DNA from 4 places in the Pseudomonas sp. ZL2 genome. Region 2 is predicted to be linked to each of the others. Evidence: predicted binding sites of a transcription regulator. Region 2 holds the regulator's gene; each other region holds the start of a gene.

Region 1 (7,479 bases), on a different contig from region 2:
GCTTGCCGGGGTCTTGGCTTTTTGTGCCATGGATGCTCAAATTGCGCGCCTCGGGAAGCGGGGGCTGGAATGGCGCCCATCAAAAAAGGATTTTTGCGTGCGAGTGTTCGTGTTGTTTGCCTGCCTGTGCCATTCACTGTTGGCGGTGGCCGATGTTGCCTCAGCGGATTACCAGGCGCCCCCCGGCTGGCGCACCGAATGCTTGGGCCGGGTGCAGTTCGATGTACCCCAGGACATTGCCTGGCACGTTTCCAGTGGTTACTGGCAATACTACAATTTCGATCTCCCCGACCCCACGATCACCCCTGGGGACAAGCAGATTGCCTACGGCGAAGGGTTGACCGGCGAGCTGCCCTTTCTGGTCGACATCGAGGTCAGCCCGTTGACCACCCGTGCACTCTACGAACAGATCCGCTATGTGCAGAGCCTCACCCGTGGCCCGGCGCAGGAGCGGGTGGTGAAGGCGCAGATGGAGGCGCTGGATGCTGCCATCTCTGCGAGCCGTGACGATGAAGCGCGCTACAGGGCCCTGAGTGATCAGTACTACGACTTGCGTGAAAAGCTCCAGCGCATAGGCTATGTGACTTCGCAGCTGGTGGTGCTTGAGGACATGATCAAGCAATTTACTGCCGAGGGGCGGCCGGTGGCGAAGCTGCAGGTCGAGCGCGATGCCTTCTTCGCGGAGCAGGCACAATGGCCGACCGATGTAGAGTACGAGCATGAGCGCTTTATCGAGCTGGGTGTGCCGGACGCCTCTGCAAACTGGTATGAAGGTAATCTGACTGCCTACCTGTGGCGCGATCAACGCATCTACCGATTCAAATTCTACAGTGGCGCCAATACGGCTACAGACACCGCTGCGCTGGCCCGGCTGGAGCCCAGGGCGCGCGCTGTGCTGGCCGCGTTCCGCACCCGCAAGCAATACGAAATTCCCCAGGACAACGGCTTCTGTGTGCCCTTCGGCTTCATTGCCGACGATGGCACACCGCGCCACGCCATCACCCTGGGCCTCAACCCTGCAGACAACCCGAAACTGCTGCACCGCCTGAGCATGAGCAGTGACAGCGACAAGGCCGTCGAGATGGTGCCGATGCTGCTGGATCGACTGATTGTCAACCCGTTTCCGATGCATATCAGTGTCGATAAGTTCGGGCCCTCAAGCGTGCGGATCGGTGCCGCCAAGGGCAGGTTCGGCGGCGCACGCTTTCGCGTCTATGAGCCTGACAGTCTCAAGCCGGCGGCCACTGAAACGTTCAGGATGGTCGCTGGCGCCGTGAGCTCCGGCTACCAGCCCACCGTGGTACTGGGAGTGACCGATGAACACTCCGAGCCGCCGCTGGAGTTCGAGCCCTCCAGGGACCAATTCCTGCGCACGCTGCAAAGCATACGTGCGCTGCCGGGCGGCCATCGCTTTGAGCCGCAAGTCGACTGAACAACCACCCCGCGGCGAGGTCAACGGAAGGTAGGCCAGATTCACCCTGAACATCGGTACAGAGGAGAGTCCAATGAAAGACTGGGTCATTACTTTTGTTGATCAGAAGGGCGAGCGTACCTCGCTGCCTCTCACCGCAGAGCTTGAGCCGAGCATCGAAGAGGCTGCGCGGCTGATTCGTACCCATCTGTTTCCGGTCATGGACGAACTGGACCTCACTGATTTCGAGGGCCGCACACCCTCGCCGACGGCCAAATGGCTGAAAGAGCAGAACGGGGTAGAGATCACCGCCATCACTGAAGCCCCCTGAACCCGCTGGCTGGCTGGCACGCCGGGCAATCAGGCGCTACGCTGCAGACAAGGTCGGGCAGTTTCTTCTGATTGTCCGGGCTTGCCGATCCACGTCACGCAACAGCTCGAATTGCCCCCGCACGTCTTGTGTGGCGGGCAGGTGCGTTTTGCACTGAAAGTCTATCCATCGGTAATGAGGAGGACGATTCATGAGCAGCCAATACGAGGACATCAGCAGCACGGTCTTGCGTCGGATGAAAGAAGGGGGGTTCAACTTCGCGCAGATTCATCCCATCGAGTTTTATGCGGTATTTCCGGACGAGGCACGGGCGCGGCGAGCGGCAGGAAAGTTTCGCGGCGAATCACTCAGTGCCCAAGTGCATGAGCGCGATGATGGCGCCTGGCATCTGGAACTGAGCAAGGTGATGTTTGCAACCTATGGCGGTATCGGCGAATTCGAACAGGATTTCGAGGCGGTGATTGCCCCGCTGGGTGGAGAAATAGAAGGCTGGGGCGTCAAGCAGGAGCGTCAGCTGGCCTGATCAAACGGTCCCACAGGGCGGCTCTGGCCGTCTGCCGTGGGCCGCTCGGCGCTTCGCAATGAAGCGCTGCCGTCAAAGCAACCGGGGCGGTTGCACAGATCTGGTGCGGCCGTTCTTCGCTTAAAACGCAACTTATTGAATAACAAGGAATTATGCCGCTGGCACGGGGCTTGCGATGGCTCGGGTGCACGGGTGACAAGGAGTTCGGCATGATCCGCACCTTTTATGACGAAATGTACGCCGCTGACGGCCAGGTCCGTCCGCACTACCGGGAGTTCGCCCGCTGGCTGGCCGAAACCCCGCCGGAACTGCTGGCCCAGCGTCGACGTGAAGCCGACCTGCTGTTCCATCGCGCCGGCATTACCTTCACCCTCTATGGCGACGAGCAGGGCACCGAGCGCCTGATTCCTTTCGATACCATCCCACGCAGCATCCCGGCCAGTGAATGGCGGGTGGTGGAGCGTGGCTGCATTCAGCGGGTCAAGGCGCTGAACCTGTTTCTCGCCGACCTGTACCACGACCAGCGCATCATCCGCGCCGGGATCATCCCGGCCGAGCAGGTCCTGGCCAACGACCAGTACCAGCTGGCGATGCAGGGCCTGGACCTGCACCGCAACATCTATTCGCATATTTCCGGGGTCGACCTGGTGCGTGACAGCGATGGCAGCTATTACGTGCTCGAAGACAACCTGCGTACCCCCAGCGGCGTCAGCTACATGCTCGAAGACCGCAAGATGATGATGCGCTTGTTCCCCGAGCTGTTTGCCGCCCAGCGCATCGCCCCCATCGATCATTACCCCAACCTGTTGCTCGATACCCTCAAGAGTTCCAGCCCGCTGGATAACCCCAGCGTGGTGGTGCTGACGCCCGGGCGTTTCAACAGCGCGTTCTTCGAGCACGCCTTCCTCGCCCGCGAGATGGGCGTCGAGCTGGTCGAGGGCGCCGACCTGTTCGTGCGGGATGAGCGGGTGTTCATGCGCACCACCGATGGTCCCAAGGCGGTGGATGTGATCTACCGGCGCCTGGACGATGCCTTCCTCGACCCGCTGGCGTTCAACCCCGATTCGATGCTTGGTGTGCCCGGGCTGCTGGCGGCCTATCGCTGTGGCAACGTGGTGCTGGCCAATGCCATTGGCACTGGCGTGGCCGACGACAAGTCGATCTACCCCTATGTCACCGACATGATCCGCTTTTATCTCGACGAGGAGCCGATCCTGAAGAACGTGCCGACCTGGCAGTGCCGCAAGCCTGAAGAACTTTCCCACGTGCTGGCGCACCTGCCGGAACTGGTGGTCAAGGAAACCCAGGGTTCCGGCGGCTACGGCATGCTGGTCGGTCCGGCGGCCACCCGTGCCGAGATCGAGGCGTTTGCCGCACGGATCAAGGCCCGGCCGGCGGCCTACATCGCCCAGCCAACGCTGTCGCTGTCGACCTGCCCGACCTTTGTCGAGAACGGCATTGCCCCGCGGCATATCGACCTGCGGCCTTTCGTGCTGTCCGGGCGCGAGACCCGGGTGGTGCCTGGCGGCCTGACCCGGGTCGCCCTGCGTGAAGGTTCGCTGGTGGTCAACTCGTCCCAGGGCGGCGGAACCAAGGACACCTGGGTGGTTGAGGATTAAGTCATGTTGAGTAGAACTGCCTCCGATTTGTACTGGATGTCGCGTTACCTGGAGCGGGCGGAAAACCTCGCACGGATGCTCGATGTCAGCTATTCGCTGTCGCTGATGCCGCAGGACGGCCGCGGCGACGGCCTGGATGAAATGGCCATGCCGCTGCTGATCACCGGCACCCTCGACGATTACCTGGAGCGCCACGGCCAGTTGCATGCCGAGCGCCTGCTGCACTTCTTTGCCCTGGACCCGGAAAACCCGGCGAGCATCTACAGTTGCCTCGGCGCCGCGCGGGCCAGTGCCCATGCAGTACGTGGGCGGATTACCGCCGACATGTGGGAAAACATCAACGCCACCTGGCTCGAGATTCGCGGTATTGCCGAGCAGGGCCTGGGCCGCTATGGCATGAGCCGTTTCTGCGAGTGGATCAAGGAACGCTCGCACCTGTTCCGGGGGGCCACCTACGGCACCATCATGCGCAACGACGCCTTTCGCTTCATTCGCCTGGGCACCTTCATCGAGCGTGCCGACAACACCCTGCGCCTGCTCGATGCCCGCTACGAAATGCTCGGCGACGAGGCCGAGGCGGTCAGCGACAGTTCGGCGCGGGGTTACTACCAATGGAGCGCCTTGCTGCGTGCGCTGTCGTCGTTCGAGGCCTACACCGAGATCTACCGTGATGCACCGGCCGCCCGCCATGTTGCCGAGCTGCTGCTGTTGCGCGCCGACGTGCCGCGCTCGCTGCGTGCCTGCACCGAGGAAATCGACCTGATCCTCGCCAGCCTGCCCGGTGGCAACGGCCGCCCGGCCCAGCGCCTGGCCGCCGAGGTGGACGCACGCCTGCGCTACACCTCGATTGATGAAATCCTCGCCGAGGGCCTGCACCCCTGGTTGACCCATTACATTCCGCTGGTGCGTGAGTTGGGTAATGCCATTCACAGTGCCTACCTGGAGGCCGTATGAGACTGACCATTAGCCACGAAACCGCCTACCACTACGAAGACCAGGTTCGCGCCAGCATCCAGTACCTGCGCCTGACTCCCCACGACAGCGAGCGCCAGCAGGTGCTCAGTTGGCAGCTGGACCTGCCGCGGCCGGTGCGGGCGCAACTGGACCCGTTCGGCAACATCCTGCATGTGCTGAGCCTGGAGGAGCCGCATTCGGACCTGGTCATCGGCGCTCGCGGGCTGGTGGACATCGATGAACGCCGTGAGGCTGAACACGAACTGCAATCGCCGCTGCCGTTCCTGCGCTTCACCCGTCTGACCGAGGCCGACGAAGCGCTGCGCGCCTTCGCCAGCCAGCAATGCCGCAAGCGGCGTGACCGCTCGGCGTTGATCGAATTGATGAATGCCTTGAATCAGCGCATGGCCTACCGGCCCGGCAGTACCGCTGTAGACACCAGTGCAGCACAGGCTTTCGCCGGCGGGGCAGGGGTCTGCCAGGATCACACCCATGCCTTTCTGGCGTGCGTGCGCAGCCTGGGTGTACCGGCGCGTTACGTGTCCGGCTACCTGTTCGACAGCAACAGCCAGCAAATGGCCAGCCACGCCTGGGCCGAAGCCTGGCTGGAGGATGCCTGGTACAGCTTTGATGTCACCAACCAACTGGCCCGGCCCGAACGGCACCTGAAGCTGGCGGTGGGCCTGGACTACCTGGATGCCTGTCCGGTGCGCGGCATGCGCCGGGGCGGCGGTTTCGAGCAAATGCACGCCAAGGTGCTGGTGACCCCGACCCTCAACGCCCAGCAGCAGTGAGCCTCAGGGTTTGCGCGTGGCCATGTGGCTCAGGTACGCAAGCAGCGCGTCCAGCTCGCCGTCGCTGATGACCGCTTCGGTAAACCCGGGCATCTTCGCCTGGGGCCACTGGCGCAGGCTTTGCGGGTCACGGATATAGCGCTGGAGAAAATCGGCCTGGAAGTACTCGGTCGGGTTGTGCGGCAGGTTCAGGTCCGGTCCGAACTGGGCGTCACCGGCGCCGTTGAGGCGATGGCAGGCCAGGCAGTTCTTCTGGAACACGGCAAAGCCTTGACTGATCGGGTCATTGGCCGCCAGGCCGGGCGCCGGGCGCATGGCCGGGAAGCGCTCGGCTACTGCGGCCAGGCGGCGAATGCTGGCAACCTGGAAAGGCCACTGCTCGGGGCTGATGCGCCCGGCTTGCGGGTTACTCCAGACCAGATAGAAGGGCCCGGCGCCGGGTTTGCCCTTGGCCAGTGGTGGCCAGGGCTGTGCGGGGTCTTCAATGGCCAGCCAGGCCCGGGCGGGACCGTCCTGGAGCAAAGGCGCGGCCGGCATCTCGGCGGCGAAGCCATCCAGCGCTACCGCTTGCAGGTGATCCTCAGCCTGGACACCCTGCAGCAAGGCAGCCAGCGGCACTGCGCGGTAATGCATGGTCCTTTTGTAGGAAACATCGTTGTCGATCTGAATGTCCTGCGCCAGCGGATGTCTGAGTAACTCGGCGCTCTGCCATTGACGGCTGCCAGTGCCCAGGTCCAGGGTCAGTTGCACCGCCTGCAGGGGCAGGCAGAGCAGGGCAAGCAGCAAGGTAAGGCAATGGCGCATGGGCAGTCTCCAACCATCAAGGTCGGCAGATTACCTGCACACAACCGGCTTGTGCCAGGCACAAACCATGGGAGGAGGGCATGTCGCTCAGCCGAACAGGCGTGAAAGGTTCGGCAGGATCAACAGCAGCGTGGTGGCGAAAAGAATGAGCCCGGCTTGACGTACTTTGTGTTGTTTGAACATGGCTGACCGCCTTTTTGTTGTTATTCCTGAGTGCCCAGAGGCTTCCTTGTCATTGATCTGGCGAACATGATTTGACGCAGCGAAGCATTAAGACGCGAACCGTTGCTAATGGGTATACAGCTAACCTTAGGGTCAACGTCACCCGTGTTTTAGAACGCTTTAATCTGTACTTATTCAGTTACAAGTTGTTTTGGCTATGAGGCCTTTGGCCATCCTGCAGCATTCCCCTTGCTAGACGCTTGCAGCACATCAGCAAGTGGATCCACAACTGATGACCGTTCGTCCGAGCATCATACTTGCCTGCGCGCCTTATTCGGGGCAGGCTTTACGGGGCAATCCCGCCTTTGTCGTTCAGGACTATTTATATGTCGCTACGCATCTGCATCCTGGAAACCGACGTCCTGCGACCGGAGCTGGTCGAGCAGTATCAGGGCTACGGACGGATGTTCGAGCAGCTGTTCAGCCGCCAGCCAATCGCCGCCGAGTTTCGCGTCTACAATGTGTTGAACGACGAGTACCCCGATGATGACCAGGTGTTCGATGCCTACCTGGTCACTGGCAGCAAGGCCGACTCGTTCGGTGATGATCCGTGGATTCAGAAGCTCAAGACGTTCCTGTTGGAGCGCTACCAGCGTGGCGACAAACTACTCGGCGTTTGTTTTGGTCATCAGTTGCTGGCGCTGCTGCTGGGCGGCAAGAGCGAGCGCGCGCATCAGGGCTGGGGGGTGGGTACCCACCGTTATGTGATGAACGCCAAGGCGCCGTGGATGAGCCCACAGGTTGAAGAACTGACCCTGCTGATCAGCCATCAGGACCAGGTCACCCGCTTGCCGGAAAACGCCACGGTGATTGCCTCCAGC
Region 2 (7,479 bases):
TTGGGCTGCATCAATTCAGTGTTGATCAGGGCGCTTTCGGCCAACTGCGGCAGCAAGCCCGCCGGCAGGTTGTCGATGCAGTAGTAACCGTTGTCCTCAAGTACATCGAGGGCGGTGCTCTTGCCGGAGCCGGACCGGCCGCTAACGATGATCAAGCGCATGTTCAGTGCCCGTTTTGTACGTCCAGCACGACCTGGTACAAGGATTCGTTACTGGTGGCCGCACGCAGTTTGTCGCGTACGTCCTGGCGGTCGAGCATGCTGGCGATCTGGCGCAGCAGCTCCAGGTGCGCATCGGTAGCCGCTTCCGGGACCAGCAGTACGAACAGCAGGTCGACCGGGGCGCCATCGATGGCGTCGAAATCGATAGGGGCGTCAAGGTGCAACAGTGCGCTGACCGGCGATTCGCAGCCCTTGAGGCGGCAATGCGGAATGGCAATGCCGTTGCCGAAGCCGGTAGAGCCCAGTTTTTCCCGGGCGATCAGGGCTTCGTACACGTCCTGGGTGTCCAGCTCGGGCACTTGTTTGCCGATCAGATTGGCGATCTGTTCGAGCGCACGCTTTTTACTGCCGCCCGGCACGTTCACAAGGGAACGGCCGGGGGTCAGGATGGTTTCAAGTCGGATCATGGATGAGGGGGATCAGCGGGCCGCTGCACCTTGCAGCAGGCTTTGCTGTTTTTCCTTGTGTTTTTTCAGTTGGCGGTCGAGCTTGTCAGTCAAGGCATCGATCGCTGCATACATGTCTTGGTGTTCGGCATTTGCAACCACTTCGCCGCCGGGAATGAACAGCGTTGCTTCAATCTTCTGCTGCAACTTCTCGACCTTCATGATTACCGTCACATTGGTAATCTTGTCGAAATGCCCCTCCAGCCGTTTCAATTTTTGCTCGACGTACTCACGCAGGGGCTGAGTAACTTCTACATGCTGTCCACTGATATTGACTTGCATACAGCTTCTCCTTTGTTGCCGGTGCATAAGAGGCAGGTGTTGCGCCTGCCACTGAACTGCGGTGGCACACCTCAGGAGCCGTTACATCAATCGCTTGCGCTCGCTCGACGGTGCAATGCCGAGGGACTCGCGGTACTTGGCGACGGTGCGACGTGCTACCTGGATGCCTTGTGCCTCCAGTAAACCAGCGATCTTGCTGTCACTCAATGGCTTTTTCTGATTTTCCGCTGCAACCAGTTTTTTGATGATCGCGCGGATCGCCGTGGACGAGCATTCGCCGCCTTCGGAGGTGCTGACGTGGCTGGAGAAAAAGTACTTCAGCTCGTAAATACCGCGGGGCGTGTGCATGTATTTTTGCGTGGTCACCCGGGAAATCGTCGACTCGTGCATGCCCACCGCTTCGGCGATATCGTGCAACACCAGCGGTTTCATCGCTTCGTCGCCATGATCGAGGAAGCCACGCTGGTGCTCGACGATCTGGGTGGCGACCTTCATCAGGGTCTCGTTGCGGCTTTGCAGGCTCTTGATGAACCAGCGCGCTTCCTGCAGCTGGTTGCGCATGAAGGTGTTGTCGGCGCTGGTGTCGGCGCGGCGAACGAAGCCGGCGTACTGCGGGTTGACCCGCAGGCGGGGGACCGCCTCCTGGTTGAGCTCGACCAGCCAGCGTTCGTTGTCCTTGCGCACGATCACGTCCGGCACCACGTATTCGGCTTCGCTCGACTCGATTTGCGAGCCGGGGCGCGGGTTGAGGCTCTGTACCAGCTCGATGACCTGGCGCAGTTCGTCTTCCTTGAGCTTCATGCGGCGCATCAGCTGGCTGTAGTCACGGCCACCGAGCAGGTCGATGTAGTCGCTGACCAGGCGCTGGGCTTCGGCCATCCACGGCGTGCGCGGCGGCAGCTGGCGCAGTTGCAGCAACAGGCACTCGCTGAGGTTGCGCGCGCCGATGCCGGCCGGTTCGAACTGTTGAATACGGTGCAGCACGGCCTCGACTTCATCCAGCTCGATGTCGAGCTCGGGGTCGAAGGAATCACAGACTTCTTCCAGGGTTTCGTCGAGGTAGCCCTGGTTATTGATGCAGTCGATCAACGTCACGGCGATCAGCCGGTCGGTGTCGGACATCGGAGCCAGGTTCAGTTGCCAGAGCAGATGGCTTTGCAGGCTCTCGCCAACGGAGGTGCGGGTGGTGAAGTCCCACTCGTCATCGTCGTTGCTGGGCAGGCTGCTGGCGCTGGTCTGGTAGATGTCTTCCCAGGCGGTGTCGACCGGCAGCTCGTTGGGGATGCGTTCGTTCCACTCGCCTTCTTCGAGGTTGTCCACCGTCGGGGCGGTCTCCTGGAAGCTGGTTTCCTGAACTTCGGCGACGGGTTTGCTCTCGGCGTTGTCGGCCATCGGGTCGCTGTTGTCGAAGTCGTCGCCATCTTCCTGGCGCTCGAGCATCGGGTTTGATTCCAGCGCTTCCTGGATTTCCTGCTGGAGGTCCAGGGTAGAAAGCTGGAGCAGACGTATGGCCTGTTGCAACTGCGGGGTCATCGTCAGTTGCTGGCCCATTCTTAGGACGAGCGATGGTTTCATGGCAGGGGCTTAACACCTTATTTGCCGGCGCACATGCGCCATCCACTACAAGGGCACCGAAGCGCCAACTTTAAGCAAATTATATGCCTGAAATTGCAGCGTTTGCCTAGAGCGCCGTAACAATTAAGCCATGAACTGGCTTGATCGAGAGCGCTCTGGCTGCGCCTTACACCTTGAGCCTACAGGCGGAACTCATGGCCGAGGTAAACCTCTTTGACCAGATCGTTGGCCAGGATGGTTTCTGCATCGCCTTCGGCGATCAGTTGGCCATCGTTGACGATGTAAGCGGTTTCGCAGATATCCAGGGTCTCACGGACGTTGTGGTCGGTGATCAGAACGCCAATGCCCTTGGCCTTCAGGTGGTGGATGATCTGCTTGATGTCGCCGACCGAGATCGGGTCGACACCGGCAAAGGGTTCGTCGAGCAGAATGAACTTGGGCGCGGTGGCCAGGGCGCGGGCAATCTCGACGCGGCGGCGTTCGCCACCGGAGAGGCTCATGCCGAGGTTGTCGCGGATGTGGCTGATGTGGAATTCCTGCAGCAGGCTTTCCAGCTCTTTGCGCCGGCCATCGCGGTCCAGGTCCTTGCGGGTTTCGAGGATCGCCATGATGTTGTCGGCCACCGACAGCTTGCGGAAGATCGAGGCTTCCTGCGGCAGATAGCCAATGCCGGCGCGGGCGCGGCCGTGCATGGGCTGGTGGCTGACATCGAGGTCGTCGATCAGGACGCGGCCCTGATCGGCCTGGACCAGGCCGACGATCATGTAGAAACAGGTGGTCTTGCCGGCGCCGTTGGGGCCGAGCAGGCCGACGATCTGGCCGCTGTCGATCGACAGGCTGACGTCGCGAACCACTTGGCGGCTCTTGTAGCTCTTGGCCAGGTGCTGGGCTTTGAGGGTTGCCATTTACTCGGCCTTCTTCTTCGGCTGGATCACCATGTCGATGCGCGGACGCGACTCGGTGACTTTGCCACCGCGACCGGCGGTAGCGATCTGTTTCACCGTGTCGTAGACGATCTTCTCGCCTTCGGTGGTGTTGCCTTCGTTGATCACTTTGGCGCGGTCGATCAGGACGATGCGGTTTTGCGGCGCATTGTACTGGATGGTCTTGCCATAGCCTTGCATCTTGTCTGGCTTGGCCGCGCTCTGCTGCTGTTCGAAGTAGGCCAGGTTGCCCACCGAGGTCACCACGTCGATGTCGCCACCGGCAGTGCGGGTGATGGTCACGGTGTTGCCTTTGATCATCATCGAACCCTGGGTGATGATCACGTCACCGGTGTAGGTGGCGACGCCTTGTTTGTCATCCAGTTGAGCATGGTCAGCCTGGATACGGATCGGCTGGTCACGGTCGGTCGGCAGGGCCCAGGCGCTCGCGCTTCCCAGTGCTGCGCTCAGGCTGAGCAAAAAGGGGAGGGTTTTAACGAGCCTCATACTGTCCTCTTACGTTGGACAGCAGGTCCATCCTGCCGTCTTTCAAATACGCTTTCATTCCATTGCCCGTAGTTACGCCACCGGCGCCGTCGATTCTAACGGCTTGCTCGGTTTGCGCATATTGCTTCTGCGGGAATACCGTCATGCGGCTGGTGGTAATGATCATGGTGCGGTTTTTTTCATCGGTGCGGGCAACCCGTACCGAATCGATCAATTCGACTTCGCTGCCATCGGGGTTGACCTCGCCGCGCTCGCTCTGCACGTGCCACGGGTAGGTGGTGCCGCGGTACATCTGCAGGTCAGGCGTGGTCAGCAGGGTGACTTCGCTGACCTTGAGGTGTTCGACCTTGTCGGCGGTCATCTCGTACTGCATCTTGCCGTCGGGCAGGAACTGCACGCTATGGGCATTGATCGCGTAGTAGTCGATGGCGCTCTGGTCGGGCGCGGCTACCGGCTTGTTGTCGAGAAAGCTCTCGGGGCTGATGTTCCAGTAGCCAACCGCCACCAGCAAGGCGGCAAGCACACTGAACAGCGCAATGTTACGGATTTTCTTACTGAACATGTGTCGCTCTACAGGTAGTGGGCATTGGCCGCGTCCAGGTTGCCCTGGGCTTGCAGGATCAGTTCGCAGAACTCGCGGGCTGCGCCTTCGCCACCGCGCGCGCGGGTTACGCCATGGGCGTGCTCGCGGACGAAGGTAGCGGCATTGGCCACTGCCATGCCCAGGCCCACCCGGCGGATCACCGGCAGGTCGGGCAGGTCGTCGCCCAGATAGGCGACCTGTTCATAGCTTAGGTTGAGCTGGCCAAGAAGCTCGTCCAGAACCACCAATTTATCTTCGCGCCCCTGATACAGGTGGGGGATGCCGAGGTTCTTTGCCCGGCGCTCGACCACCGGGGTCTTGCGCCCGCTGATGATGGCGGTGGTCACGCCCGAGTTCATGAGCATCTTGATGCCCTGACCGTCGAGGGTGTTGAAGGTCTTGAATTCGCTGCCATCTTCGAGAAAGTACAGGCGTCCGTCGGTGAGTACGCCGTCTACGTCGAAAACCGCCAGTTTGATGGCCTTGCCGCGCTGGAGCAGGTCCTGGGTCATTTACATCACTCCCGCACGCAACAGGTCGTGCATGTTCAGGGCGCCGACCGGGCGCTCGTCCTTGTCGATCACCACCAGGGCGCTGATCTTGTGGTCTTCCATGATCTTCAGGGCTTCGGCGGCGAGCATTTCGGCGCGTGCGGTCTTGCCGTGGGCGGTCATGACGTCTTCGATGAGGGTCTTGTGTACGTCGATGTTGCGATCGAGGCTGCGGCGCAGGTCGCCGTCGGTGAAGATCCCGGCCAGCCGTCCGTCGGCTTCAAGCACCACGGTCATACCCAAACCTTTGCGAGACATTTCAAGGAGTGCGTCCTTGAGCAGGGTGCCGCGTTGTACTTGGGGCAGCTCTTCACCCGCGTGCATGACGTTCTCGACTTTCAGCAGCAGTCGTCGGCCCAGGGCGCCGCCTGGGTGCGAGAACGCGAAGTCTTCAGCGGTGAAACCACGGGCTTCGAGCAAGGCGATGGCCAGGGCGTCGCCCAGGACCAGGGCCGCGGTGGTCGAAGACGTCGGTGCCAGGTTCAGCGGGCAGGCCTCCTGGGCAACGCGGGCATCGAGGTTGACTTCGGCGGCCTTGGCCAGCGGCGAGTCGGGGTTGCCGGTGAGGCTGATCAGCTGGATGCCCAGGCGCTTGATCAGCGGCAGCAGGGTAACGATCTCGGCGGTCGAGCCCGAGTTGGACAGGGCCAGGATCACGTCATCACGGGTGATCATGCCCATGTCGCCATGGCTGGCTTCGGCCGGGTGGACGAAAAACGCCGGCGTACCGGTGCTGGCCAGGGTGGCGGCGATTTTGTTGCCGATGTGCCCCGACTTGCCCATGCCGACCACCACTACCCGGCCTTTGCTGGCCAGGATCAGCTCGCATGCCTTGACGAAATCGGCGTCGATGTGGGCCAGCAGGCCCTCAACCGCCTCGAGTTCGAAACGGATGGTGCGCTGCGCGGATTGGATCAGGTCGCTGGATTGGCTCATGTCGAAAATCGGATTGCCTGATGAAAAGGCGGCGATTATAGCGGTAAAGGGCAAAAGCCTCACCTTGTGATTGTCATACAGTCGTCCACTTAGCTTAACCATACCTGAACAAGCACCGTGGCGGCCTTGGGGCGGCCCTATCAGCGGTGCTATAGTTCGCCGCTGTTCGGCCCGCTCGGCGCGTGCGTGCCTCCACGAAGGGGGCGCGCGTCTGAGTGAGAAGGCTGCATCGCAAGGAGTCTAGATGAGCGTTGATAACGCCTACGCGGTCGAATTGAAGGGTGTGACCTTCAAGCGCGGTTCGCGCAGCATCTTCAATAATGTCGATATACGCATTCCCCGCGGCAAGGTTACCGGCATCATGGGGCCTTCCGGGTGCGGCAAGACCACGCTGCTGCGGCTGATGGGCGCACAGTTGCGTCCGGCCAGTGGCGAGGTCTGGGTGGCCGGGCAGAACCTGCCGACCCTGTCGCGCAGCGACCTGTTCGATGCCCGCAAGCAGATGGGCGTGCTGTTCCAGAGTGGTGCGCTGTTCACCGATCTCGATGTGTTCGAGAACGTGGCGTTCCCGTTGCGGGTGCATACCCAGCTGTCTGACGAGATGATTCGCGACATCGTCCTGATGAAGCTCCAGGCCGTTGGCTTGCGCGGCGCCATCGAACTGATGCCCGACGAGCTGTCCGGTGGCATGAAGCGCCGCGTCGCCCTGGCCCGGGCGATTGCCCTTGACCCGCAGATCCTCATGTACGACGAACCGTTCGTCGGCCAGGACCCGATTGCCATGGGTGTGCTGGTGCGGCTGATTCGCCTGCTCAACGATGCCCTGGGCATCACCAGCATCGTCGTTTCCCATGACCTGGCCGAAACCGCCAGTATTGCCGACTATATCTATGTGGTCGGTGATGGCCAGGTGCTGGGGCAGGGTACGCCAGAAGAACTGATGGGCTCCGACAACCCGCGCATTCGTCAATTCATGAAAGGCGACCCGGATGGCCCGGTACCCTTTCACTTTCCTGCGCCGGATTACCGCGCCGATCTTCTGGGGAAGCGTTGATGCGCAGAAAATCCATGCTCGAACGTATTCGTCGCTTTGGCCGCTCGGCCATCGACGTACTGGCCGTGCTCGGCCGTTCCTTTCTGTTCCTGCTGCATTCGCTGGTAGGGCGCAGTGGCACCGGCGGCGGCTTCCAGCTACTGGTCCGGCAGCTTTACTCGGTGGGCGTGCTGTCGCTGGCGATCATCGTCGTTTCCGGCGTGTTCATCGGCATGGTGCTGGCCCTGCAGGGGTTCAGCATCCTCACCAAGTACGGTTCCGAGCAGGCGGTGGGGCAGATGGTCGCCCTGACCTTGCTGCGTGAGCTCGGGCCGGTGGTTACCGCGCTGCTGTTCGCTGGCCGCGCCGGTTCGGCGCTGACCGCCGAGATCGGCAACATGAAATCCACCGAGCAGCTGTCC
Region 3 (7,479 bases), on a different contig from region 2:
CCTTGCTCTGCGCCTCGGCGCATTCGCGGGTGCAGCCGGACACCGCGAACTTGAGCTTGTGCGGCGAACGCAGGCCCTTGTAGCGGTCTTCCAGGGTCAGGGCCATCTGTACGCTGTCCTGTACGCCGTAGCGGCACCAGGTGCTGCCCACGCAGGATTTCACCGTGCGCGTCGACTTGCCGTAGGCGTGGCCGGTCTCGAAGCCTGCGGCAATCAGTTCGGCCCAGATTTCTGGCAATTCATGCAGCTGGGCGCCGAACAGGTCGATGCGCTGGCCGCCGGTGATCTTGGTGTAGAGGTCGTATTTTTTCGCCACTTCGCCGATGACGATCAGCTTCTCGGGGGTGATCTCGCCGCCGGGAATCCGCGGCACCACCGAGTAGGTGCCGTTCTTCTGCATGTTGGCCATGAACGTGTCGTTGGTGTCCTGCAGCGGCACCAGCGACGGGTCCATGATCGGCTGGTTCCAGCACGAGGCGAGGATCGAGCCGACCGTGGGTTTGCAGATATCGCAGCCGACATGGCCGCGCCCATGCTTGGCGAGCATCTCGTCAAAGCTGAGGATACCCTCGACCCGCACCAGCGCGTACAGCTCCTGGCGGGTGTAGGCGAAGTGTTCGCACAGGCTCTTGTCGACGCTGACGCCGCGGGCGATCAGCTCATGCTCGAACACCTGCTTGAGCAATGCCGCACAACCGCCGCAACCGGTACAGGCCTTGGTCTGTTGCTTGAGCTGGCCAAGCTCGCCGCAACCGCTGTCGATGGCGGCGCAGATCGCGCCCTTGCTGACGTTGTGGCAGGAACAGATGGTCGCGCTGTCGGGCAAGGCATCCGCGCCCAGTGCCGGCGCGCCGGCCGACTGCGGCAGGATCAGGCCGGCCGGGTCGGCTGGCAGGGCAATGCCGTTCTGCACGTATTGCAGCAGGGTGTCGTAGTAGCTGTTGTCGCCAACCAGCACCGCACCCAGAACGTGTTTGCCGCTGGCATCGACCACCAGGCGGCGGTAGGCCGAGGCGGCTTCATCGATAAAGCGATAGCTGCGCGCACCCGGGGTCGCGCCATGGGCGTCGCCAATGGAGCCGACGTCGACGCCGAGCAGCTTGAGCTTGGTCGACATGTCGGCACCGGTGAAGCTGCCAGCGTCCTCACCGGACAGCGCCGCCGCGACATTGCGCGCCATGCTGTAGCCCGGCGCTACCAGGCCGAACACACTGCCGTTCCACGAGGCGCATTCGCCGATGGCGAAGATCCGTGGGTCGCTGCTGCGACAAGCACTGTCGATCATCACCCCGCCGCGTGGCGCGGTGTCCAGGCCGCTGCTGCGGCCCAGGGCATCCTGCGGGCGGATACCGGCGGAGAACACGATCAGGTCGGTTTCGAGAAATTCGCCGCCGTCGAAGTTCATCCGGTAGCGATAGTCTTCACCGGCAACGATGGCCTGGGTCGCCCGCGACAGGTGCACGCCAACCCCCAGGGCTTCGATCTGCGCACGCAAGGCCGCGCCGCCTTCGGCATCCAGTTGCACCGGCATCAAGCGCGGGGCGAACTCCACCACGTGGGCTTCCAGGCCCAGGGATTTCAAGGCATTGGCTGCCTCCAGGCCGAGCAGGCCACCGCCGACCACCACGCCACGGCGGGCACTGTTGGCGGCGGCACGGATGGCATCGAGGTCATCGAGAGTGCGATAGACCAGGCGCGCCGCCCCGTGCGAGCCTTCGATCGGCGGCACGAACGGATAGGAACCAGTGGCCAGGACCAGTTGATCGTAAGGATAACGCCCGAGGTGGGTGACCACTTCGCAGCGTTCGCGGTCGATCTCCAGCACCTGCTCGCCCAGGTGCAGGTGAATGCCGTGCCCGGCGTACAAGCCCGCCTCGCCCAGCGCCAGGGTCTCGGCATCACTGCCACTGAAGTACTCCGACAGGTGCACGCGGTCGTAGGCGCGCTGGCGTTCTTCGCCGAACACCCGCACCTCGAAGCGACCCAGGGCACCGCGTTCGATCAGTTGCTCGACGCAGTGATGACCGACCATGCCGTTGCCGACGATGATCAGCTGTTGCCGCGCTTCGATGCTGGTAAACCCATTCATACCCGATCCTCACTCAAGGCCATTCACGGTGGCTTTGCTGCTGGGGGCCAACCCCGAAAAACAAAAAAAGGCGCCTGGAGCCGAAGCTCCAGGCGCCTTTGCCTGGTCGTTTTATGTAGTCCCGGTTGCGAATCGCCATTGACCCGCGAGGACGTTGTACTTAAGCAAAAGCAGGTAGCGTGCCAACTGCCAAAGCCTTTGAAACCGGGGCTTGAGGACTGTCCACCACGGCCGTTATCGACCCAGGCTGGTGCAGCCCTCCCCCTTATGGGGCACTCAGTACACGTCGCGCAGGTAGCGTTTGGCGCGGCTCAGCTCGCTGACATAGGCCTCGGCCCGCTCCACACTCATGCCGCCGTACTGATGCACCACCTGCTTGAGCGCCGCATCGACATCCCTGGCCATGCGCTCGGCGTCACCACAGATGTAGAAATGCCCACCCTCCTCCAGCCAGCGCCAAAGCTCGGCGCCCTGTTCGAGCAGGCGCTGCTGCACGTAGATCTTCTGCGCCTGATCGCGGGAGAACGCGGTGTCCAGGCGGGTCAGGTGGCCGTCGCGCTGCCAGGCCAGCAGCTCGTCGCGGTAATAGAAATCCGTAGCGGCCTGCTGTTCACCAAACAACAGCCAGTTGCGGCCTGTGGCGCCTTCAGCCTGACGCTCCTGGAGGAACGCCCTGAACGGCGCGATACCGGTACCGGGGCCGACCATGATCACTGGCGCCGTACTATCGCTGGGCAGGCGAAAGTGCGCGGTCGGTTGGCTGAAGATTTCTACGCGGCCCGGCTCACCGCGGTCGGCCAGGTAGGTCGAGCACACGCCCTTGCGCTGGCCGTAACGGACGGTGGAAACCGTCAGGTGAACCTGATCAGGGTGCAACTTCTGGCTCGAGCTGATCGAGTACAGCCGCGGCTGCAAGGGTTTGAGCAGGCTCAACCAGGTCTCCAGGCTCAGCTCGGGTGTGCAGCCGTACACCAGGTCGATCAGTTGCTTGCCCCACAGCCAGTCCTTGAGCGCAGCCTTGTTGTGCGGTTCAAGCAACTCGCGCAACTGTGGATTGCCAACCGCGAAGGCCTCGAGCAGCTGCGGGGTAATGCGGGCGATCTCCAGGTGTTGCAACAGCGCCTCGGCCAGCGGCATGTCGGCCTGGCCCTTGAGGCTGACGCAGCGGCTGCCATCGAAGCGGGTGGCGCTCAGCAGTTCGTCGACCAGCGCCGGGCAGTTGCGCGGCCACACGCCGAGGGCGTCACCGGCCTGATAAGTGAAACCGCTGTCGCCCAGGTCGAATACCAGTTGGCGGGTTTCCTTGAGCGCGCCGGGGCCGTTGAGCAGGCGATTGCCGACCAGGGTCGTTGCCAGCGGCCTGGTTTTGCTGAAGCCGGTTGCGGCCGGCGCTGCCACTGGCGCTTCGAGCAGCAGCTGGCCGTGGCCCAGTTTGCCCAGCAGCGCCTGCAGCCATTGCCCGGCCGGTTCATTGAAATCGCCCTCGCAATCGACCCTGTCGAGCAAGCGCTCAGCCCCCAGTTCTGCCAGGCGCTGATCGAGCTTGCGACCAAACCCGCAGAACTGTTCATAGCTGGAATCCCCCAGGGCCAGCACCGCATAAGGCAAGCCGGCGCAGCGTTGAGAATGCTCGCCGTGCAGGCCACGCCAGAATGCCGCGCCGCTGTCCGGCGCGTCACCGTCGCCAAAGGTGCTGGCGATCAGCAGCAGGCTGGCCGGGCTGTCCAGCTGCTCCAGGGCCACGTCTTCCATACAGCTCAACTGCACCGGCAAGCCGACCTTGCGCAGGCGCTCGGCACACTGCTCGGCCAGGGCCTGACCGTTGCCGGTTTGCGAGGCCCAGAGCAGCAGGTGCTTGTCCTGTACCGAAACGGGCTGCTGATCGATCTGGACGGCCTCGATACGTTCGCCAGCGACCCGGCTCAGGGCCACCGCGCAATACTTGAAGGCCGGTTGCAGCGACAGCGGATCGACCGCGTCGCTGGTGAGCGCATTGATCGCCAGGTGTTCACCGTAGACGTCGTTCCAGTGGAACGGCGCAAAGCAGTTGCCCGCCAATACCCGGGTGGTGATCCGTGCCGGCAGTACGGCCTGCCCGCGGCGTGAACGGATCTGCACCTGGTCCTTTTCAGCAATGCCCAGGCGCTCGGCATCGTCCGGATGAATTTCCACGAACGGCCCGGGGTCAAGCTTGTTCAGCGCCGCCACCTTGCCGGTCTTGGTCAGGGTGTGCCACTGGTGCTGGACCCGGCCGGTGTTGAGCACCAGCGGGAAGTCAGCGTCCGGCAGCTCGGCGCTGGGCAGGCACGGCCGGGCAAAAAAGCGTGCCTTGCCCGTGCGGGTGGGGAAGGCAATGGCAGGTGCCTCGCCTTGCGCATCGCGCAACAGGGCCTGGCTGATACCGTCGTTGCGATAACGCAGCGGGCTGCGATCGTTCTCACGCCCGGGTTCACACGGCCATTGCTGCGGCGTCTCACGCAAAGCGGCATAGCTGACGCCGCGCACATCGTAGCCCGTGGCCGGGTTCCAGGCCTGGCGCAACTCGTTGAACACCGCTTCAGCATTGGCGTAGCTGAACGCCTCGGCATAGCCCATGGCGCAGGCGATACGGGCAATGATCTGCCAGTCGGGCAAGCTCGCGCCCGGCGCCTCGACGGCCTGGTTCATCAGGGTCAGGTTGCGCTCGGAATTGACCATCACCCCCTCGCCCTCAGCCCACAGCGCGGCGGGCAGGAGGATATCGGCGTAGCGGTTGGTCTCGGTGTCGAGGAAGGCATCCTGGGTGATCACCAGCTCCGCCGCCTGCAAACCTTCGATCACTTGTCGGCGGTTGGCGACGCTGGCCACCGGGTTGCTGCAGATGATCCAGCAGGCCTTGATCTGCCCGGCAGCGAGGTTTTCGAACAGCGCCACCGTGCCGTCACCGGCTTCGCTGCGCAGGCTGCCGGTGGGGATCTGCCACAGCTGCTCGACGAAGGCGCGATCCGCCGCGACCAGCGCCGAGCGTTGCCCTGGCAGGCCCGGGCCCATGTAGCCCATTTCGCGCCCGCCCATGGCATTGGGCTGGCCGGTCAGCGAGAACGGTCCGCTGCCCGGCCGGCAAACGGCGCCGGTGGCCAGGTGCAGGTTGCACAGGGCGTTGCTCTGCCAAGTGCCATGGATGCTCTGGTTCAGGCCCATGGTCCAGCAGCTCATCCACTCCGGGGCCTGGCCGATCCAGTTGGCGGCCTGGCGGATATCGGCTTCGCGCAGCCCGGTGATAGCAGCGACCCGCTCGGGTGTGTAGTCCTGTAAAAAGGCCGGCATATCCTCCCAGCCTTCGGTGTAGCACTGGATGAAATCGGCGTCGCACTGACCGTTTTCCAGCAACAGGTAGAGCAGGCCATTGAGCAACGCCAGGTCGGTACCCGGTTTGATCTGCAGGAACAGGTCGGCCTTGTCGGCGGTAGCGCTGTGCCTGGGGTCGACGACGATCAGCCGGGCACCGGCCTTGAGCCGGTCGAGCAAACGCAAAAACAGGATCGGGTGACAATCGGCCATGTTCGCGCCGATCACCAGGAACACCTCGGCGCGGTCAAAATCCTGGTAGCTGCCCGGCGGCCCATCGGCGCCCAGCGACAGCTTGTAGCCGCTGCTGGCGCTGGCCATGCACAGGCGCGAGTTGGACTCGATATGCCGGCTGCGGACAAAACCCTTGGCCAGTTTATTGATCAGGTACTGGGCCTCCAGCGACATCTGCCCGGAGACATAGAACCCCAGGGCGTCGGGCCCATGCTCATCAATGATCGCCCGCAGGCGCTGTGCTGCCTGTTCGATAGCGGTATCGATGCCGCTCTGCACCGGGTCGCGCTGACGCTGGTCGCGCAAGTAAGCGTGCTCCATGCGCCCGGACTCGCGCAGCGGTTGATGGGCGGTCAGGCCCTTGGTGCACAGGCGGCCAAAATTGCTGGGGTGCAGCTTGTCACCACTGACCTTGGTCACCCGCCCGCCTTCGACGCTCATGACGATGCCACAACCGACGCCACAATACGGGCACACGCTGCGCACGCTGGTGCTGCTCATCGGCCTACCTCCTGATTGCGCAAACAAAAAGGCGCCCTGCTGCCCCCGGCTTGAATGAACAAGCGGGGCAACACGGCGCCTTTGTCGTGAACGGGGCAATCTGCGTTGATTGCCGGATTCTCAAGCTGTAGCAAGGGCCGCGCCAGAATGGCCGGAGCCTTGCGTTACGGGGCTCAGGCACTTGGCGGTGCCGGGCAGCCTGCACCGCAATGGGCCCGCTTGCACCATCGGATGGCACTGCCACCCGGCGAGGCTTTATCATTGGCGCACATTCCGAGAGACGAAATACCTTCCCCCATGAGCCAAGTGGTCCTCAAAAACGCCGAACAGCTGGCCCTGATGCGCAATGCCGGGCAATTGTTGAGCCAGGTGTTCGCCCACCTCGACAGCTTCATCGCCCCCGGGGTCAGCACCCTGCAGATCAACGACCGGGCCGAGGCCTTTATCGTCGATGTACTCAAGGCGCGCCCGGCGAGCAAGGGCCAGTACGGCTTCGCCTATTCGCTGAACACCTCGGTCGACCATGTGGTGTGCCACGGCGTGCCGCATGCCGACGAGGTGCTCAAGGCCGGCTCCATCGTCAATGTCGACATCACCCTTGAGCAAGGCGGCTACATTGCCGACTCGTCGAAGATGTATTGCCTGGGGCAGATCGATACCGCCGCCCGGCACCTGGTCGACACCACCTATGCCGCGCTCTGGCAGGGCATCCGCCAGGTACGCCCGGGAGCGACCCTGGGCGATATCGGCTACGCCATCCAGCGCCATGCCGAAGCGGCTGGCTACAACGTGGTGCGCGAGTACTGCGGCCATGGCATTGGTCGGCAGATGCACGAGGCGCCCGAGGTGCTGCACTACGGCCACAAGGGCAGCGGCCTGCAGCTCAAGCCAGGCATGGTGTTTACCATCGAACCGATGATCAACCAGGGCGGGCGCGGGGTGCGCACCCTCAAGGATGGCTGGACGGTGATCACCCGCGACCGCAGCCTGTCGGCGCAATGGGAACACACCATCGCCGTCACCGCCGAGGGCTTTGAGGTGCTGACCCTGCGCGAGGAAGAGCGCGCCATGCTGGCCAGCGCCTAAGTCGGCGAATCCGGTTTGCCGCGCACCGCGCGGCTCTCTACAATCCGCGCCATTACGGCCGGCACCCGCACATTCCCCTACCGGCCCCGGAGCTTTTTCATGGAAGAAATCGAGCAGCACTGGCTGTACGCCCTTTCCGCCCCCATGGCCGCCCTCAACGGCGCCAGCTACACCGCCGCGACCTACTTCGAGACCTACGACGAAGACGAGACCGACCTTAAAAAGTGGTGGGGCATCAACAA
Region 4 (7,479 bases), on a different contig from region 2:
CAATCAGCTGCTTGAAGTTGAACATGGTCATCCGAACCTAGAAAGGCCAAAGCGGGCTGATGAAGAACCGGTCGAGCCAACCCGGCTGGCTGGCATCGGCGAACGAGCCGGTACCCGAGTAGGTGATGCGTGCATCGGCGACACGGGTTGAAGGCACGGTGTTGTCGGTGGCGATGTCATCGGCACGGATCATCCCGGCGATACGCACCAGCTCATCGCCGGTGTTGAGGGTCAGCCACTTCTCGCCGCGCACGGCAATGATGCCGTTGGGCAGCACGTCGGCAACGGTGACGGTGATCGAGCCGGTCAGGGTGTTGCCCTGGGCCGCCTTGCTGTCACCCTTGGTTGAGCGGTCGCCGCTGTAGCCGGCGCTGAGGCTGAGGTCGCCATCACCGAACGGGTTGTTGGTGGTCACGCTGCTGCCGAACAACGAGGTCAGGCCGAGTTCGGCCTTGCTGTTCTTGGCGATCTGCGAGTTGGCGTTCTTGCTCGCCTGGGTGCGCTCGTTGAGGGTGATGGTGATGATGTCACCGACCCTGAAAGCCTTGCGATCGCTGTACAGGTTCTGGTCGAAACCGGCCTGGTAGATCGAGCCGTTGTTGGCCGCCGCCGGCAATGGCGTGCGCGGCAATACCGGCGCGTAGTAGGGATCGTTGGGCTTGGGCGTCGGCGCGACGCAACCGGCCAGCAAGGCGATCCCACTCAGGGCTAGTATGCAAAACAAACGACTCATGACTCTGACCTCACGGTGTAACAGGCGCCGTTCAAGCGACCTCGAAGACTTCACTTACAGGTTCTGGGTAACGTACGAGAGCATCTGGTCAGCGGTGGAAATGACCTTGGAGTTCATTTCGTAGGCACGCTGGGTGGTGATCATGTTGACCAGCTCTTCCACGGTGCTGACGTTGGAGTTCTCCAGGGTCTGCTGCTGTACCACGCCAAAACCGTTGAGGCCCGGGGTACCGATTTGCGGCGCGCCGCTGGCGGCGGTTTCCAGGAACAGGTTGCTGCCCATGGCCTGCAGGCCGGCCGGGTTGATGAAGTCGGCGGTCTGGATGTTGCCGATGATCTGCGCCGCCGGGTTGCCGGCAGTGGTGATCGACACGGTGCCGTCCTGGCCGACGGTGAACGTCTGCGCCTCTGGCGGCACGACGATCGCGGGCTCCAGGGCAAAACCGTTGGCGGTGACGATCTGGCCATCGGAGTTCAGGTGGAAGGTACCGTCACGGCTGTACGAAACAGTGCCATCAGGCTGCAGGATCTGGAAGAAACCACGACCGTTGACCGCCATGTCCAACGGGTTCTCGGTGGTCTGCAGGCTACCGGTACTGAAGTTCTTCTGGGTGCCGACGATGCGCACACCGGTACCCACTTGCAGGCCCGACGGCAGTTCGCTGTCCTGGGTCGACTGGGCACCTGGCTGACGCTTGATCTGATAGAGCAAGTCCTGGAACTCGGCGCGATCACGTTTGAAGCCGGTGGTCGAAACGTTGGCCAGGTTGTTGGAAATGGTGGTCAAGTTGGTGTCCTGGGCGGACAACCCGGTTTTACTGACCCAAAGAGCCGGAAGCATGCTGTTCTCCTCGCGCGCCTGTTTTACGGCGCTACGTCTGTGTTATTAGCCGATTTGCAAAACACGAGCCATGGCTTCGTCGCCTTCCTTGGCCGTGGTCATCATCTTGATGTGCAATTCGAATTGACGGGACAGCGCCAGCACCGAGGTCATTTCCTCGACCGCATTGACGTTGCTCGACTCCAGGAAACCGGAGACCACCTGGACGTTGGCATCGGCGACGGCAGGCTGGCCGTTCTTGGTGTGGATCAAGCCGTCCAGGCCCTTGGTCATGTTCTTCAGGTCCGGGTTGACCAGTTTGATCCGGTCGACCTCGGCCATGACCCGCGGGCCCTCGCCCATGGCGCGGATGCTGATGGTGCCGTCCTGGCCAACCTCGACCTTCTGCTCTGGCGGCACGGCAATCGGCCCGCCATTGCCCATCACCGGCATACCGTTGCCGGCCCGCAGCACACCCAGACCGTCAATGTTCAGGCTGGCGGTGCGCACATAGGCTTCACTGCCATCCGGGGCCTGCACGGCGATGAAGCCGTCGCCGCCGATGGCGATGTCCAGGTCACGGCCGGTTTCCTGCATCGAGCCCGGGCTGAAATCAGTGGCCGGGCGCTCGGTCATGGCATAGGCCCGCGCCGGAAAGCTGTCACCGAATACCGGCATCGAGCGCGCCTGCTCCAGGTCACGCTGAAAACCGCTGGTGGAAATGTTCGCCAGGTTGTTGGCATGGGCCTTCTGCGCCAGCGCGTTCTGGCTGGCGCCGGTCATGGCCACGTATAGCATCTTGTCCACAGTCATCCTCCGCTGCGCTGGCGAACACTTGCCGTCCGCCGCTGCTTTGCAGAGCCTGAAGCAAGTTTCAAACCAACTTTTGAAAAAGGCGGAAAACGCCCGAAAGACAAGGGGTTCAAGCGCGCGATAGATCTCACGCAGAAGATGCGCCGTCGAAAATACGGCGCCGGTTTGCCGCTAGCGGCAAGCTCAGTAGTCGCGGCAAGCCGCGTTATTGAACGGACCGGCAAAACGCTTCCAGCCCTCGCCCGGCGCAAACTGTGCGCACACCAGGCGCCCGGTGACCTGGCTTTCCCAGCGATACCAGGGCGCGGCATCAGCCCAGGCCTGGCTCATCAACAGCACGGCGAACAGCGCCATCAGCAATCGTTGCAACATGATCGATACCCCTGAAATGCAAGACCCCTTCCGAGAAAGGGGTCCACTCACACCGATTACCTCACACCCGCATCAGGTCATCTGAATGATGGTCTGCATGATGGTGCTCTGGGTCGAGATGGTCTTGGCGTTGGCCTGGTAGTTGCTCTGCGCCTTGATCAGCTCGACCAGCTCGTTGGTCAGGTTTACGTTGGAGTCTTCCAGCGAGTTGGAAGCGATAGCGCCCAGGGTGCCGGTCTTCGGCGCATCGATACCCGGAATACCCGACGCGTAGGTTTCGGTCCAGCGGGTGCCACCCATAGGTTGCAGGCCCTGCTCGTTGGCGAAGCTGGCGATGGCGACCTGGCCGATGGCGCGCGACTGCTGGTTGCTGAAGCTTGCGAACATCACGCCGCTGGAGTCGATGCTCAGGCTCGACAGAATCCCGGTAGCGTAACCGTCCTGGCTTTGCGACAGGCGCGTGGTCGGGGTGTTGTACGAGGTGGTGTCGGTCATGTCGATGGCGATGCCGCCAGCGTTGGCGGCCGAACCGTTGGTACCCCAGACCGGAGGCTTGGCATTCGGATTGGTCACTTCGGCAGGGATCCAGCCGGTCAACTTGAAGACCTTGTTGACCACCTCGTAACCCGAGCCCGCGGCACCGGCAGTCATGGTCTTGACGCTACCGTCGGAGTTGAACTCGATGGTGCCTTCCAGCGCCTTTGGCGGCTCTTCGGCCGGGTTCAGCGGGTTGCGGCCATCGATCAGGGTGTACGACTTCCAGGTGTTGGTCCCGGTCTTGACGTAGTACTGATCCATGACGTGCTCATTACCCTGGCTGTCGTAGATCTTGGTGGCGAAGGTCTTGTTCCAGCTGTTTTCGTCAGTCGGGCTGAAAGTGGTGGCCGCCGGGATGATCTTGTCCGACGAGTTCAGGTTCAACCCCTGGTCGATCGAAGTGGTGCTCTTGGGCGCCAGCGCCGAGGTATCGATCTTCAGGTCGGTCAGCACGCCGTTGATGATCTTGCCGTTTTCATCGACACCGTAGCCGCGCAGGCGCAGGCCGTCAGCAGTGACGACGTAGTTGTCCTTGTTGGTCTGGAAGGCACCGGCGCGGGTGTAGCTGAGCGAGCCGTTGTCGCTCAGCACGAAGAAGCCCTGACCCTGGATGCCCATGTCCAGCACGTTGCCGGTGTTGTTGATTTCACCGTTCTTGAACTGCTGCGATACCGCTGCCAGGCGCACACCGTTACCGATGTTGCTGGTGCCAACGCCCAGCTTGTTGGCCGAGTAGACGTCGGCGAATTCCGCGCGCGACGATTTGAAACCGGTGGTGGCGACGTTGGCGATGTTGTTGCCGGTCACGTCCAGTTGCTTGTTGGCTGCATAGAGACCGCTAAGGCCGATATTGAATGACATCTTTCACTCCTTGTGCCGCGTTAGCCGGCTCTATATACCGATGGTTTGGACTTTGGACAGGGCGATGCTGCCCAGGCCGGCAAGATTGAGCATCATCTCGCCGCCAGTCTGACTGATGGTGACGCTGCTGACGGTGGCCGGCAGCATGGTGTACATGTCCAGCTGCTTGCCATCGACGGTGGTCTTGGCGGCAAAGGTGTAGGTACCCGGATCGACCTTCTCGCCCTTGTCGTTGGTACCGTCCCAGACGAAAGAGGCATTGCCGGCCTTCTGCGCCCCCATGTCGATGGTCTTGACCAACTTGCCATCCTTGTCGGTAATGGTGACGGTGGCATTGCTGACCGCCTGCGGAACCACCACCGAACCATTGAGGCTCTTGGTGGTATCGACCACGGCCTTGTCGGTCTGGGCAACCACCGAGCGACCGACCAGCGACGAGGCCTGCAGTGCCTGCGAAGACTTGTAGTTGCCGGAAATCGCGGTCACCGACTCGTTCAGCGAGGTGATGCCTTCCAGGCTGCTGAACTGCGCCAACTGGGCCACGAACTCGCTGTTGTCCTGCGGATCGAGCGGGTTCTGGTGCTGCATCTGGGTCACCAGCAACTGCAGGAACGCGTCCTTGCCAAGCGCCTGCTTGTTGGCGCCGGTCTTGCTGTTGGTGGCCGAGGCGATACCGGCGGCACTGTTGGCACTGGTTTCGCTGTTCTTCTTGCCCGACGCCTTGATGACGTCGTTCAGGCTTACGCCGGCTGTTGGATCGTTAACGCTTGCCATTGGCTTCGTCCCTTATCACTGACCCAGGGTCAGGACCTTCTGCATCATGGTTTTGGCCGTGTTCATCAGCTCGGCATTGGTCTGGAACGAGCGGCTGGCGGAGATCATGTCAGCCATCTCTTCCACCACGTTGACGTTCGGGTAGTAGACGTAGCCGTCCTTGTTCGCTGCCGGATGGTTCGGCTCGTAGCGCGCCTCGAGATTGCTCTGGTCCTCGACCACGCCGAGCACCTGCACGCCTTGGCCGGCAGCATCCTGGTCCTGGAACAGCGACTGGCTGACACCGGCCTGGGCCTGCTGGAAGGTGGTGGCAAATACCGGGTGACGGGCACGGTAGGTCTGGTCGATGCTCGACGAGACGGTCTCGGCGTTGGCGATGTTCGAAGCGACGGTGTTCAGACGCGTGGTCTGGGCGCTCATGCCGCTACCGGCAATGTTGAAGACACTGGCGAGGGACATGACTTACTCTCCGCGCAGGGCCGATATCAGCCCTTTGAATTTACTGTTGAGCAGCGTGAAGCTGGCCTGGAAGCCCACGGCGTTTTCCGCGTAGCTCGACTGTTCGAGCTGGGCATCGACGGTGTTCTGATCGATCGACGGCTGCATCGGCGTGCGGTACTGCAAGGACTCGTCGCCCATGCTCAGGCCTTCGGCCTCGATGTGCCGGGCGTTGGTACGATCCAGCGCGAAATGACCCTTGCTGGTCTGCTCGGCCTGGGCCGCCAGAACCGAAGCGAAGTCCATGTCGCGCGCCTTGTAGTTGGGCGTATCGGCGTTGGCGATGTTGTTGGCCAGCACCTCGGCACGCTGGGCGCGAAAGCCCAATGCCTTTTCGTGGATGCCGAGCGCTTTGTCGAAGCTGATGCTCATGTCGGGGAAACCTTCGAAGGTTTTTCGTTGACTGAGCTAGAGCAAGAGCCATGCCAAAAAACAAAACCCCGTAAATACGGGGCTTTGAGGAGTTTGCCGGTGGCGGCAATGCCAGAAAAGCGGCAAAGGATTTCCGCCGGGTGTCAGCAAAGCGGCAATCGCTGGCACTGCGACACTAGCGAACCTTACCCAAGCACGAACCACTTGTTTAATATCGGCAGCACTGCAAACGCCTCTCAAGGAAGAAACGCGTGCCACGCTCACTGCTCAACCGATCCGTCCTGGCGCTGGCTGTCACCAGCGCCCTGCCCGCCCAGGCACAGACCCTAGCACTGGCGGAACAAGGCTTTACCGCGACCCGCCTGACCAGCACTGAAAACCTCGAGCTGACCGGTGCAGTCCATACGACAGGGCCCGGCATGACAGGCGTGAACCTGAGCGGCGGCAATCTCCAGGGCAACCTGATAAACCAGAGCAGCATCCAGGTTATCGGCCCTGACACAGTAGCCATGCGCCTGGCAGGCGATGGCAACGCGCCCCTGCAACTCGACAGATTCATCAACCAGGGCACCCTGGACGCCAGCGGCGAGGGTGCAACCGGCCTACTGATCGATGGCGTAGCGTTTCATCAAGACAATCAGATCATCAACAATGGCACCATCCGCGCCACCCAGACCGCCATTGCAATAGTCGATGCAAGCGTCAACGTAGCAACGGACGACCCGGTCTGGGGCCCCGACCGGGACCGGCAACCCTTGACCCTCATCAACACCGGCAGCCTGTTTGCGACCGGCAATGCCATCGATGCGAGCGCAACGGATCGACAGGTCAATGTCACGCTGAATGATCAAAGCAGCGTGCGCGGCAACCTCAAAGGCCTGAGCAACATCCAGGTACTGGGTGATGTGCGCGTTGATGGCAGCCTCATCGAGGTCAACAAACCAGGACTCTTCGGAGCAAAGGGTTGGCTATCTGTCGGCTCGGGCTTTCTCGAGCGCACCGGCAACCTGCAACTGCAATCAGCCCATACCACCCTTGACGGCAACCTGGGCATCAACCAGGGCTCATCACTCAGTTTGACCCTGAGCAGCACTACCCGGCCGGACACCCCGATACTGGACGTCAGTGAAACCGCCGCCTTCGGCGCCAACAGCCAGATCAGCCTCACGGCCACCGGCAGCGACTTCAGCGCCCAGGGCAGCCGCTATATTCTGCTGCGCGCCGACCAGTTGAGCATTGCCAACAACACCCTGGACGTTGTCAGCAGTTCCGCCCTGCTGAGCGTCGACAGTTACAGTTTCGACGAGCACAGCATCCAGGCAACGGTCACCGGCAAAGGCCAGGACGCGATAGACCAGATGTTGCTGCGCCAAGGCGCCACCAGCAACACACGCGCAGCACTCAACGCTTTTACCAGCGACCGAGTGCTGGCAACTCTCGAGGCCAGCAACCCGTTACTGCAGGCATTCGCCAACAGCGACGAGCGCGAACTGGCCCAACTGGCCAGCCAACTGACCCCAGAGATCAATGGCGGCGCCACCCAGGCAGCAATGACCAGCCAGCGCCTGAACAGCGAGGCAGCCAACCGGCGCAGCGCTCAACTGCGCGAGCAGGACTCACAGCCATCCGGGCTATGGATACAAGGCCTGTACAACGATGCCGCACAAAGCCGCCGTGACAGCATCCAGGGTTACAACGCC

Evidence for each region. The regulator sigma-54, encoded in region 2, starts transcription at its own class of promoters, with help from an activator protein. The targets are predictions, from matches to a motif close to ANTGGCATNNANNTTGCTNT.
Region 1: a site for sigma-54 is predicted at 2,423-2,442, ahead of ABM562_RS25690 (circularly permuted type 2 ATP-grasp protein). Genes of this name have one in related genera too.
Region 3: a site for sigma-54 is predicted at 2,257-2,276, ahead of nirB (nitrite reductase large subunit NirB). Genes of this name have one in related genera too.
Region 4: a site for sigma-54 is predicted at 5,818-5,837, ahead of flgB (flagellar basal body rod protein FlgB). Genes of this name have one in related genera too.

Annotation. Positions count from the first base shown of each region.
Region 1 is NZ_JBGOGX010000056.1:30,432-37,910, reverse strand. Features, by position in the region: gene ABM562_RS25705 (hypothetical protein) at 29-1,432, shown strand; gene ABM562_RS25700 (hypothetical protein) at 1,506-1,742, shown strand; gene ABM562_RS25695 (ribonuclease E inhibitor RraB) at 1,933-2,265, shown strand; gene ABM562_RS25690 (circularly permuted type 2 ATP-grasp protein) at 2,475-3,884, shown strand; gene ABM562_RS25685 (alpha-E domain-containing protein) at 3,888-4,838, shown strand; gene ABM562_RS25680 (transglutaminase family protein) at 4,835-5,632, shown strand; gene ABM562_RS25675 (cytochrome c) at 5,636-6,436, opposite strand; gene ABM562_RS25670 (amidotransferase) at 6,985-7,479, shown strand, end outside.
Region 2 is NZ_JBGOGX010000004.1:224,482-231,960, forward strand. Features, by position in the region: gene rapZ (RNase adapter RapZ) at 1-161, opposite strand, end outside; gene ptsN (PTS IIA-like nitrogen regulatory protein PtsN) at 164-628, opposite strand; gene hpf (ribosome hibernation-promoting factor, HPF/YfiA family) at 641-949, opposite strand; gene ABM562_RS07010 (RNA polymerase factor sigma-54) at 1,031-2,524, opposite strand; gene lptB (LPS export ABC transporter ATP-binding protein) at 2,704-3,429, opposite strand; gene lptA (lipopolysaccharide transport periplasmic protein LptA) at 3,430-3,954, opposite strand; gene lptC (LPS export ABC transporter periplasmic protein LptC) at 3,941-4,516, opposite strand; gene ABM562_RS07030 (KdsC family phosphatase) at 4,525-5,049, opposite strand; gene ABM562_RS07035 (KpsF/GutQ family sugar-phosphate isomerase) at 5,050-6,024, opposite strand; gene ABM562_RS07040 (ATP-binding cassette domain-containing protein) at 6,269-7,078, shown strand; gene mlaE (lipid asymmetry maintenance ABC transporter permease subunit MlaE) at 7,078-7,479, shown strand, end outside.
Region 3 is NZ_JBGOGX010000066.1:25,264-32,742, forward strand. Features, by position in the region: gene nirB (nitrite reductase large subunit NirB) at 1-2,089, opposite strand, end outside; gene ABM562_RS27835 (molybdopterin-dependent oxidoreductase) at 2,366-6,151, opposite strand; gene map (type I methionyl aminopeptidase) at 6,449-7,237, shown strand; gene ABM562_RS27845 (DUF1266 domain-containing protein) at 7,337-7,479, shown strand, end outside.
Region 4 is NZ_JBGOGX010000050.1:31,378-38,856, reverse strand. Features, by position in the region: gene ABM562_RS23230 (flagellar basal body P-ring protein FlgI) at 1-25, opposite strand, end outside; gene flgH (flagellar basal body L-ring protein FlgH) at 38-733, opposite strand; gene flgG (flagellar basal-body rod protein FlgG) at 788-1,573, opposite strand; gene ABM562_RS23215 (flagellar basal body rod protein FlgF) at 1,619-2,359, opposite strand; gene ABM562_RS23210 (hypothetical protein) at 2,549-2,737, opposite strand; gene flgE (flagellar hook protein FlgE) at 2,810-4,135, opposite strand; gene flgD (flagellar hook assembly protein FlgD) at 4,166-4,909, opposite strand; gene flgC (flagellar basal body rod protein FlgC) at 4,925-5,368, opposite strand; gene flgB (flagellar basal body rod protein FlgB) at 5,372-5,779, opposite strand; gene ABM562_RS23185 (autotransporter family protein) at 6,031-7,479, shown strand, end outside.